DNA from 3 places in the Variovorax sp. dw_954 genome. Region 1 is predicted to be linked to each of the others. Evidence: predicted binding sites of a transcription regulator. Region 1 holds the regulator's gene; each other region holds the start of a gene.
What was found. Region 1 encodes LexA, which represses DNA repair genes until DNA is damaged. Its sites were predicted from a motif close to ACTGTATNNNNATACAGT; they were not measured.

Region 1 (3,269 bases):
CGAATGGCTTCCTGTTCGACGGCTTCCCCCGCACGATCCCGCAAGCCGAGGCGATGAAGGCCGAAGGCGTCAAGCTCGACTACGTGCTGGAAATCGAAGTGCCCTTCGAGGACATCATCGAACGCATGAGCGGACGTCGTTCGCACTCGGCATCGGGCCGCACCTACCACGTCAAGTTCAATCCGCCCAAGGTCGAAGGCATCGACGACGTGACCGGCGAGCCGCTGATCCAGCGCCCCGACGACAACGAAGAGACCGTGCGCCATCGGCTCGACGTCTACAGCCAGCAAACCCGCCCGCTGGTGAACTACTACGCCACCTGGGCCAAGACCGAGCCTGAGGCCGCGCCGAAGTACCGCGCCATCGCCGGCGTCGGCAGCGTGGACGACATCACGCAACGGGCCTTCGCGGCGTTGAGCAACTAAGCGAGAGCGAGAAGCGGGGCCCGGACGCGGGCCCCTGATTCGACGCGCTGCGTCAGCGCGACGGCTGGCGAGTCAGCAATTCAAGCATGAGTGCAATGCGCGCCTTGACCGGACTCAGCCCGCCGGCATCGCGCAACGCATCCCCGGGTTTGGGCAGGATGCGGCCATTGGAGCAACGCGTGGCGCGCAGTACCGCGATGCCCGCTGCCTGCGCCCTGAGCGCAGCCGCCTCCAACGCGTGATGCAGCGTGCCGTTGCCGGTGGCGGCCAGCACCAACCCCTGGACGGCGTCCGTGCCTCCAACTGCATGCTCCCGGACCAGCGAATCGACGATCGCGCCGCTCGCGCCGGCATGGCTCAGCATGATTTCCACGCGAGGCGCAGCACTGGCGCCTGAAACTGCGTCGATCTCCGCCGGCGACCACTGTGTGCTCGTCGAGGGCCAGCTCCGCACGGAACGAACCGCACCCTCCTCGACATAGCCGATCGGTCCGGCGTCGCCGGAAGAGAAGGCATCGAGCCGATAGGTGTGGACCTTCTGCACATCGAGCGCCCCATGGATCACTCCCGCGCAGACCGCGAGCACACCGCTCGCATTTGCCGTAGCCGCAACGACTACCGCATCCCGCACGTTCTGCGGCCCGTCAGGCGACAGCGACGTCGCCGGCCGCATCGCACATGTCAACACCACAGGCTTCTGCGACCGCAGCGTCGAATGCAGGAAGAAGGCCGTCTCTTCCAGCGTATCGGTCCCATGCGTGATCACGAGACCGACGACATCTGGCTGCACCAGCCAATGCGCGCAACGCGCGGCCAGGCGCTGCCAGATCGCGAAGTCCATGTCCTTGCTGTCCACCTGTGCCACCTGCTCCGACTGCAACGTGACGCCAGCCACCTCGATGCCACCCAGCAACTCCGACACGCCGACCTCCGCCGCCGTGTAGCCGATGTTGTCGCCGGGCTGCGTGGACCGGCCGGCAATGGTGCCTCCCGTGCCGAGGACCACCACGCGCCTGGACTCCTTCACTGCCTTGCTCGCGACCATGCTTGCCATCTTTCAGAAACTGGTTAAAAATACAGGTACTGGATATTCAACCAGTGCCGCAAGGAGTCAAGCGCATGCTCAACCTGTCGAACTTTGCCGTCAAGCTTACCGCCCGCCAGCAGCAGATCCTGGACTTGATCCAGAGCGCTATTGCCCGGACCGGCGCGCCGCCCACACGAGCAGAAATCGCGGCTGAATTGGGCTTCAAGTCCGCCAACGCGGCCGAAGAACATTTGCAGGCGCTGGCGCGCAAGGGCGTCATCGAACTGGTCAGCGGCACCTCGCGCGGCATCCGCCTGAAGGGCGAGGTCTTGCGCGCCATCAACGAAACACGCTCCAGCCAGTATTCGCTGGGCCTGCCCGGCATGGCCCAATTGGCGCTCCCCTTGGTCGGCCGAGTCGCGGCAGGCTCGCCGATCCTCGCGCAGGAACACATCGATCAGACCTACTACGTCGAAAACACGCTGTTCCAACGCCAGCCCGACTATCTGCTCAAGGTGCGCGGCATGTCCATGCGCGACGCGGGCATCATGGATGGCGACCTGCTCGCAGTCCAGTCCACCAAGGAAGTGCGCAACGGCCAGATCGTCGTCGCCCGCCTCGGCGATGAAGTCACCGTCAAGCGGCTGCGGCGCAACAAGCAGGTGATCGAGCTGCATGCCGAAAACCCCGACTACCCCACCATCATCGTGCAGCCGGGCGAGCCCTTTGAAATCGAAGGCCTGGCCGTCGGCCTGATCCGGAACACGATGCTGATGTAGCCATTACCGACGCAACAGGTGGCGGGCGTATGGCGAAGAGGCCATCACCCTGTTGCGGTCGACCTGAAGAAATCCTGCCTGTGTTCAACCTCTGACCAATCTGGAGTTCACATGGGAATCGCTTTTCTGACCTTGGCTGAAATCTTCACGCCCCTGCAATCGCTGGCCAGCCGATGGATGCCCGCGCGTCGCCGGAGCGGGCTGCGCTACGTGGCGGTGCGCCCCGGATGCACGGCCCGCGCATCCGCGAGCAAGCCGACGCCTGGCGCCAGGCCCTTGCGCGTGGTGCGCATACTGGATGCACAGCGCACGACCACCGGTGCGGGCCGCGTCGTCATCTCGGGCCGCATGGCCGATGTCTGCGCCGAGCTCGACCGGCTCGCCGCGCTGGAAGCCGCGGACGATGCCAGGCGCCTGATGCATTGAGCCATCCTTGCGGGCGCGACACACGCAGCGCACGGCCTTCGAGGGTGCAAGGCACAATAACGTGCCATGAATATCGTGATCCTCGACGACTACCAGGATGCGGTGCGCAAATTGCGCTGCGCGAGCAAGCTCGACGCCTATGCCGCCAAGGTCTATACCAACACCGTCAAGGGGATCGGCCAACTGTCGGTGCGATTGAGAGACGCTGACGTGATCGTCCTGATTCGCGAGCGCACCCAGATCTCCCGGCAACTGGTCGAGAAGCTGCCCAAGCTCAAGCTCATTTCGCAAACCGGCCGTGTGGGCAGCCACATCGACGTGAACGCCTGCAGCGAATTGGGCGTCGCGGTGGCCGAGGGCAGCGGTTCGCCGCTTGCTCCAGCCGAGTTGACCTGGGCCCTGATCATGTCCGCGATGCGCCGGCTGCCGCAGTACATCAGCAACCTCAAGCACGGCGCATGGCAGCAGTCCGGCCTCAAGTCGGCCTCGATGCCGCCGAACTTCGGCCTGGGATCGGTGCTCAAGGGCAAGACGCTCGGTATCTGGGGCTACGGCCGCATCGGGCAACTGGTGGCGCGCTATGGACAGGCCTTCGGCATGCAGGTCGTCATC
Region 2 (3,269 bases), on a different contig from region 1:
TGCTGCCCTGGCGCAGCAGGAGATGGTGGATGAGGGCTTCCTCCTGCACCGGCAACAGTTGCGGTGCGAAGGCCGGCGAGGGCATGTGCAGGTTGCAGAAGTGGCTGGCCAGTTGATGCTGCCAGCTGCGGCCCGCGTCGTTGTCGAGCTGCAGTTCCGGGTCGAATTCGATGGGCCGGGACAGGTCGTCGTCGAGGAGGCCGCGGCAGGTGTTTTCCACACGCTCGCGCGGAATCTTCACGAGCAGCTGGCGGCAGCCTTCATGCCAGTCGAGTTCCAGGCCAAGGTTGGGCGAGATCACCGCGCCGGTGCTGGGCGAAGCGGCCACGGGCCTGCCGTCCACCCGGATCTCCGCCGAGCCCGCGAGCGGCACCTGGAACAGCACGAAGCCGTCGAGTTGCCCCGGCTCGATGCGCACCGCCGCACCATACTGGAGGACGAAGAATGAGAGCGAGCCGACATGCGCGCCATACAGCGCCGCATCGACCTTGCCTTTGCCCCAGAACAGGTCGTGCGCCTTGAAGGCGCCGGTGGTCTGCAGCTTGACCACGTCGGGGTCGGTGGAGACGAACATCGGCGACTGGCAAATCGGCTGCATTTCCGAACTGAACCACGCTTCCATGAAGTGCCCTTCGCACTGGGTGCCGCCGCAGCGGGATTGAACCGATTTTCGCGACGGATTTTAGGAGGCGGGTCGCACTCTTCCATCAGGGTCGCAACCGATGCGGCATGCGGAAATGCGGCCGCCGCGCATCGGCCGACCAGCGTCAGAAGTGGTATTCGGCGCGGATCTGCGGCGTCTTCGCGAGCGAGCCCGGGACGCTGCTGGGGTTGCCGAACTTGTTGCGCCAGTACTGGTATTCCAGGCCCACCCGGAACTTGTTCTTGCCCCAGTTGAGCGGCACGCCCGCGTCGTACCAGAGTATGCCGTCGAAGTTGGTTTCGGTGGCGGTGTTCACGCCGAACTCGTCCTTGCCCTTGGGTGCGATCCAGTTCAGGTAGCCCTCGAACGACAGGTTGGTGTCGCCCAGGGGGATTGCCCAGGCCAGGCTCAGTGCCGGGTGCGTCTTGTAGTAATAGCGCTTGTCGATGCTGTTGGGTTCGTTGCTTTCCCACAGGGCCAGCACGCTGACGTTGAGGAAGCCTGGCACGTCCATCATGAAGGTCGGGCCGAGGACGAGCATCTGCTTGCGCGAGGCGTAGCCGGGATCGTTCTTGTGGTTCCAGTCGAGGCCGCTGGTGATGCCCAGTCCGCGCACCGGTCCCAGGGCAAGGCTGTTGCCGGTGATCTTGCCGAGATCGAGCGTGTTGCGATAGACGATGTACGTTTCCGTCGCGTCGCTGTCCTTGCTGTCGGACTTGAGCACGTCGATGTTCAGGTAGTTGGTGCCGTACTTGAAGCCATCCGCGTGGGTGAAGTTGACGACGTTCTTCGCGATGTCCTGCTTGTTGAAGGGCTCGCGGAACTGGGTGCCGTAGCGGTAGCCGACGGAGGTGTCGCTCCAGTCGAGGAAGTCGGCGTGGGCGAAGGAACTGGCGAAGGCGAGGGCGGCGATTGCAACGCCAGCGAACCCATTCGCTGCTTTGGATTTCATGGGGAACACGGTCGGGAAAGGTTGGGAAAGGAGATGAAACAAAACGTGCAGGAAGTGTGCCAGAACTGACTCGCCGGTCATTAGGGTGCTGCTGGAGGTCAGTTTATGCAGTTGCCTGACGACCTTCCATTGGCTCTCCGGCCCATTGACAGCCTTTCAGGATCGAGACGTACCTGTGCGGGACAAGCGCTAGGCCCCGCTTGAAAAAGAAAAAACCATGGCATCAAAATACTGTATAAAAATACAGTCATCGATTCCATCATGGGCCTTCTTTCCCTCGACTCTTTCCTCGCTTCCGGGCGCCACAACGTGTGGCGCGGCGACGAGCTGGGCGGTGCCGACGCGCAGGTCGTCGCCACCGGCCATGCCGCGCTGGATGCCGAACTGCCCGGCGGCGGCTGGCCCGTCGGCGCCATGACGGAGGTGCTGCAATCCACGCCCGAGGCGCATGTCTGGCAGTTGCTGTTGCCGGCCCTGGCGCAGGCGGTGCAGGACCGGGGCGGGCCGGTGGTGATGGTCGGTGCGCCGCACGAGCCTTTTGGTCCGGCGCTGGCGGCGGGAGGGTTGCCGGTGGAGGCCTTGATGTGGATTCGGGGCCAGGCGTCCGGCGCCTGCCTCTGGGCCTGCGAGCAGGCACTGCGCTGCGCCGACGTGGCCGCCGTTCTCGCCTGGCTGCCGCAGGCGCGCGTGGGCGAACTGCGTCGATTGCAACTCGCGGCGGCGCAGCACGAGGCGCTGTTGTTCGTGTTCCGGCCCGAATCGGTCGCGCAAACGGCTTCCCCGGCGCGGCTGCGCTTGCAGGTGGTGCGTGACGAGGCCCATATGCAGGTCCACCTGCTCAAGCGCCGCGGCCCGCCGCTGGCCATGCCGCTCACGCTGCCCGCGCGCAACGGTCGCATGAGCGCGCTGCTGGCCGCCAGCCAGATGCGTCGCAAGGCGCGCCTGCACCCGCAAGGCGCGCCCCTCGAGCTGGGCCCTGTCGTGGTCCGGATCGACACATGGAAAGGAGCACAAGGTGCATTGGGTCGCGCTCCGGTGGCAGCCTGAACCCGAACTCCCGCGCGAGGCACTCGGCTGGTGGGCGCTGCAGTTCACGCCGCGGGTGGCCTGGCTCGACGAGGGCTTGCTCCTCGATGTCTCGGCTTGCGAACGCTTGTGGGGTGGCCGGCTTTCGTTGATGCGCCAGATTTCCGCTGCAAACCCGTCAGAGGGGCGCGTGCAGCGGGCGCAAGGCGCGACCAGCCTGATCGCGCTGGCCCGCCTGCGCCTGTTCGCCCGCGGCCAGAAGCCACCCGCCGATGTGCCGGCGGCCTTGCCGCTGGACACCCTCACGGCGGCCCTGCCGCACCTCGACGTGCTGGCCCGCCTCGGCTGCCAGACCTGGGGCGATGTCGCGGCGCTGCCGCGTGGCGGGCTGGCGCGGCGCTTCGATACGGCCTTGAGGGAAACGCTGGATGTCGCCTGGGGCCTGCGCCCCGACCAGTACACCTGGCTCACGCTGCCCGACGTGTTCGAGCAAAAACTGGAGTTGCCCGCGCTCGCCGAAACCGCGCCCGAGCTCATGTGGTCGGCCAACCGCCTGTTGTCCGCACTGCAGGTCTGGCTGCGCGCACGCCAGCGCGGCGCGGTGGCGCTGGAACTGCAATGGACGCTCGACCTCAAGCGCTTCAACGG
Region 3 (3,269 bases), on a different contig from region 1:
CGGGAACGGCAGCGGCTGCAAGGGCTTCAACGTCTCGACATGCACCTGGATGCCGGGATCGCTCTGCAGTGGCATGAGGATCTGGTCCGCAACGGCGTCGAGTTGTCCCGTCTGGGAATAGCGAATGGCGAGCACGCGCTTGGGAGGCGCGGTCGCGCTCAGCGGAAGTGAGGTCACAGGGGCAACAGGCGGGGAAGACGTGCGAGTGTAGGGGAATATGACAGTGTGAAATCTCTGTGACGTACGCAAGACGTGGGCCGGCAGCCTCGCCTGGCGCGGCGTGTAGATTCGGCGCCATGCTCCACCCTCTCGTTCTCGTCGCCGCCTTTCTCGCCGGGTCTGCCGCGCTGCTGCACGTCTCGCGCGGCGCATTGCGGCGCCCCGGCTCGCACGGCTTCTATCGCTTCTTCGCGTGGGAATGCATCCTGCTGCTGGTCCTGTTGAACCTCCCGGTCTGGGGCGACGACCCCTTGGCGCCGCATCAATTGCTGTCCTGGCTGCTGCTGGTCGCCTCCGCATGGCTGCCGCTGCATGCCGTGCGCCTGCTCAAGCGGGTGGGGCGACCGACAGAGGACCGCCAGGACGACGCCCTGCTCGGCTTCGAGAAGACCAGCGCCCTGGTGACGAGCGGCGCCTTCCGCTACATCCGCCATCCGATGTACGCGGCGCTGATCTTCCTGGCCTGGGGCGCCTTCCTGAAGCAGTTTTCATGGGTCGGCCTGGCGCTGGTGCTGGCCGCCACGGTGCTGCTGTTCATCACCGCCTTGCGGGACGAGAAGGAGTGCCTGCAGCACTTCGGCGAGGCCTATCGGGCGTATATGCGCGGAACGCGACGCTTCATTCCATTCGTGCTGTGAACTGAATGCGAAGACCGAACGCAGAAGTCGCAAAGGTTTCGCAGAAGTCGCAAAAGAAATTCCAAAGATTTCCTTTGCTTGAATTCCTTCTGCGACTTCTGCGAGTTTTTGTATTCCTTCTGCGTTCGGCTGTCCGAATTCCAATGCGTCAGAACAAGCTCCGCTGCCCCACCGCTCCCGGCGGCCGGAAGGCCTCGAGGTCCATGGGAATGCGCTCGCGGTTGAAGCCGATGCGCTGCGTCGCCTTCTCGAAGCGCTGCCGGATGAGTTCGGCCCAGAGGCCGCTGCCCTTCATGCGCGTTGCGAAGTCGGCGTCGTAGTCCTTGCCGCCGCGCATGTCCCGGATGCGCGCCATGATGCGGCCCGCGCGCTGCGGGTAGTGCAGTTCGAGCCACTGCTTGAACAGCGGCGCCACCTCCCAGGGCAGCCGGATCACGTTGTAGAAGGCGCGCCGCGCGCCGGCCTCCCAGGCGGCTTCGAGCACCTTCTCCATGTCTTCGTTGACGAACGGAATCTGCGGCGAGACGCTCACGCCGACCGGCACGCCCGCGTCCACCAGCGTGCGGATCGTGCGCAGGCGCCGGTGCGGCGCGGCGGCGCGCGGTTCCAGCTTGCGCGCGAGTTCGCCGTCGAGCGTGGTCACGGTGATGTAGACGGCGGCGAGACGGTCCGCCGCCATCGGCGCGATCAGGTCCAGGTCGTGCTCGACGGCGCTCGACTTGGTCACGATGGCGAAGGGGTGATGCGTCTCGTGCAATACCTCGATGACGGAACGCGTCAGGCGGAGTTCGCGCTCGATCGGCTGGTAGCAATCGGTGGCGGTGCCGATCGCGATCTGGCTGGGCCGGTAGTTCTTCCGCCCGAGTTCGGCGCGCAGCACTTGCGCGATGTTGCGCTTGGCAATGAGCTTGGTCTCGAAGTCCAGCCCCGGCGACAGGTTGAGGTAGCTGTGGGTCGGCCGCGCGAAGCAGTAGATGCAGCCATGCTCGCAGCCCCGGTACGGGTTGAGCGAGCGGTCGAAGGGAACGTCCGGCGAATCGTTTTCGCCGAGCACCGATTTCGCATCCTCGAAGCGGACCTCGGTTTGCGGCGCCGATCTTTGCTCGGCGGCATCGTCCTCCAGCGTGCCCCAGCCGTCGTCGTAAGCGTCGCGCGCGTCCTTCTCGAAGCGATGCGGGATGCGCGTCGCCGCGCCGCGGCCCTTGAGGGCATGGACGGGAATGAAGGTATCGGTCATGACGAAAATACTGGATGTATTCACAGTATGTCGCTATCCGGTGTCGGACGCCAGCGACACATCCATTCCCTTTACAAACACGAACTAGGGTTTACCCTTAAACTGTCAACATTCGTCAACTCTTCTGAGAGGTTCCCCATGTCGATTGCTATTGCTTGTCTCGTGAGCGTGGGCGTTGTCGTCGCTTCCTACTTCGTCACCGTCGGCAAGGCCTCCGAGTAGAACTTATTGCCCGCTCCCGACGCGTGCCCTGTCGGAGTGGGGTCCTATGTGCTAATTGCGCCTGCCCCGGGCGCGACGTAACATCACGATACATAAAATCAGGGTGCGGATCGATGTCCCGGCAGGTTGCCGGCACGCGTCCTTGCCCGCAGGGGGAAGTGATGAGGTCTGCATACAGCGTGCTGGGCGTCCATGGGAACGCCAAGTCCGGCGAGATTGATCGCGCGTTCAATAAAACCCTGGCAACGTTCACGCGTGAACGCCTCCGTGTGGATGCCGGCGCCGACGCCAGGTTGGCGGACGTGAGGGAAGCCTACAAGGTGCTGCGCAACCCCGACATGCGCGCCGCGCATGACCGCAAGCTGGCGCAGGCGGTCTCTTCGGAGCCTGTCGTTTCATCCTGGGTGGAAATCCACTATCCCGAAGGCAAGGGGCCGTCGCAGTGGGGGCGCGTGACGATGCTCTTCGGCCTGTTGCTGGCCGTCCTTGGCGGCGGCGCCTGGTACCTCGAGCAGCAGCGCGACCGCGCCGCCGCCGAGGCGGCCGTGGCCAGGGCCGAGCAAGTCGCGCAGCAGCAGGCGACTGCGGAAGCCCGGCACCAGCAAATGATCCAGGCGCATCTGGTCGAGAAGTCGCGCCGTGACGCCGAAGCAAGGGAACTCGAGCGTCGCAGGCAACGCGAACGCGTACCGGCCAAGGCGCAGCGCACCGAGGCGCCGTATCTGCAATTCCAGAAGGTTGCGGCGGACGGCGACGGGAACAGCACCTTCTCCCGCTAGGGCTGCGCTGAACAGACCCTAGAACTCCGCTTCCAACTCGTCGATCGCCTCCGGCTCCTGCTTCGCCGCGGCGATCCACTCCTTCATCTCGGGCAGTTCCATCATGTGCTTGACGTAGCCCGCGCAGGCGGGCGGCAGCTTCACGTCATAGGTGATGAAGCGCGTCACCACCGG

Region 2: imuA (translesion DNA synthesis-associated protein ImuA) is a predicted target of LexA. The motif match lies at 1,826-1,843, and genes of this name have one in related genera.
Region 3: HB681_RS15375 (PA0069 family radical SAM protein) is a predicted target of LexA. The motif match lies at 2,104-2,121, and genes of this name have one in related genera.

The regions. Positions count from the first base shown of each region.
Region 1 is NZ_JAAVVD010000048.1:3,471-6,739, reverse strand. It holds gene adk (adenylate kinase) at 1-425, shown strand, start outside; gene HB681_RS36650 (asparaginase) at 478-1,470, opposite strand; gene lexA (transcriptional repressor LexA) at 1,545-2,231, shown strand; gene HB681_RS36640 (hypothetical protein) at 2,343-2,657, shown strand; gene HB681_RS36635 (D-2-hydroxyacid dehydrogenase family protein) at 2,724-3,269, shown strand, end outside.
Region 2 is NZ_JAAVVD010000002.1:534,681-537,949, forward strand. It holds gene HB681_RS05620 (AraC family transcriptional regulator) at 1-622, opposite strand, end outside; gene HB681_RS05625 (outer envelope protein) at 768-1,595, opposite strand; gene imuA (translesion DNA synthesis-associated protein ImuA) at 1,857-2,642, shown strand; gene HB681_RS05635 (DNA polymerase Y family protein) at 2,611-3,269, shown strand, end outside.
Region 3 is NZ_JAAVVD010000008.1:230,088-233,356, reverse strand. It holds gene HB681_RS15385 (dialkylrecorsinol condensing enzyme) at 1-177, opposite strand, end outside; gene HB681_RS15380 (isoprenylcysteine carboxylmethyltransferase family protein) at 297-857, shown strand; gene HB681_RS15375 (PA0069 family radical SAM protein) at 1,006-2,094, opposite strand; gene HB681_RS15370 (hypothetical protein) at 2,478-3,095, shown strand; gene HB681_RS15365 (glutathione S-transferase) at 3,114-3,269, opposite strand, start outside.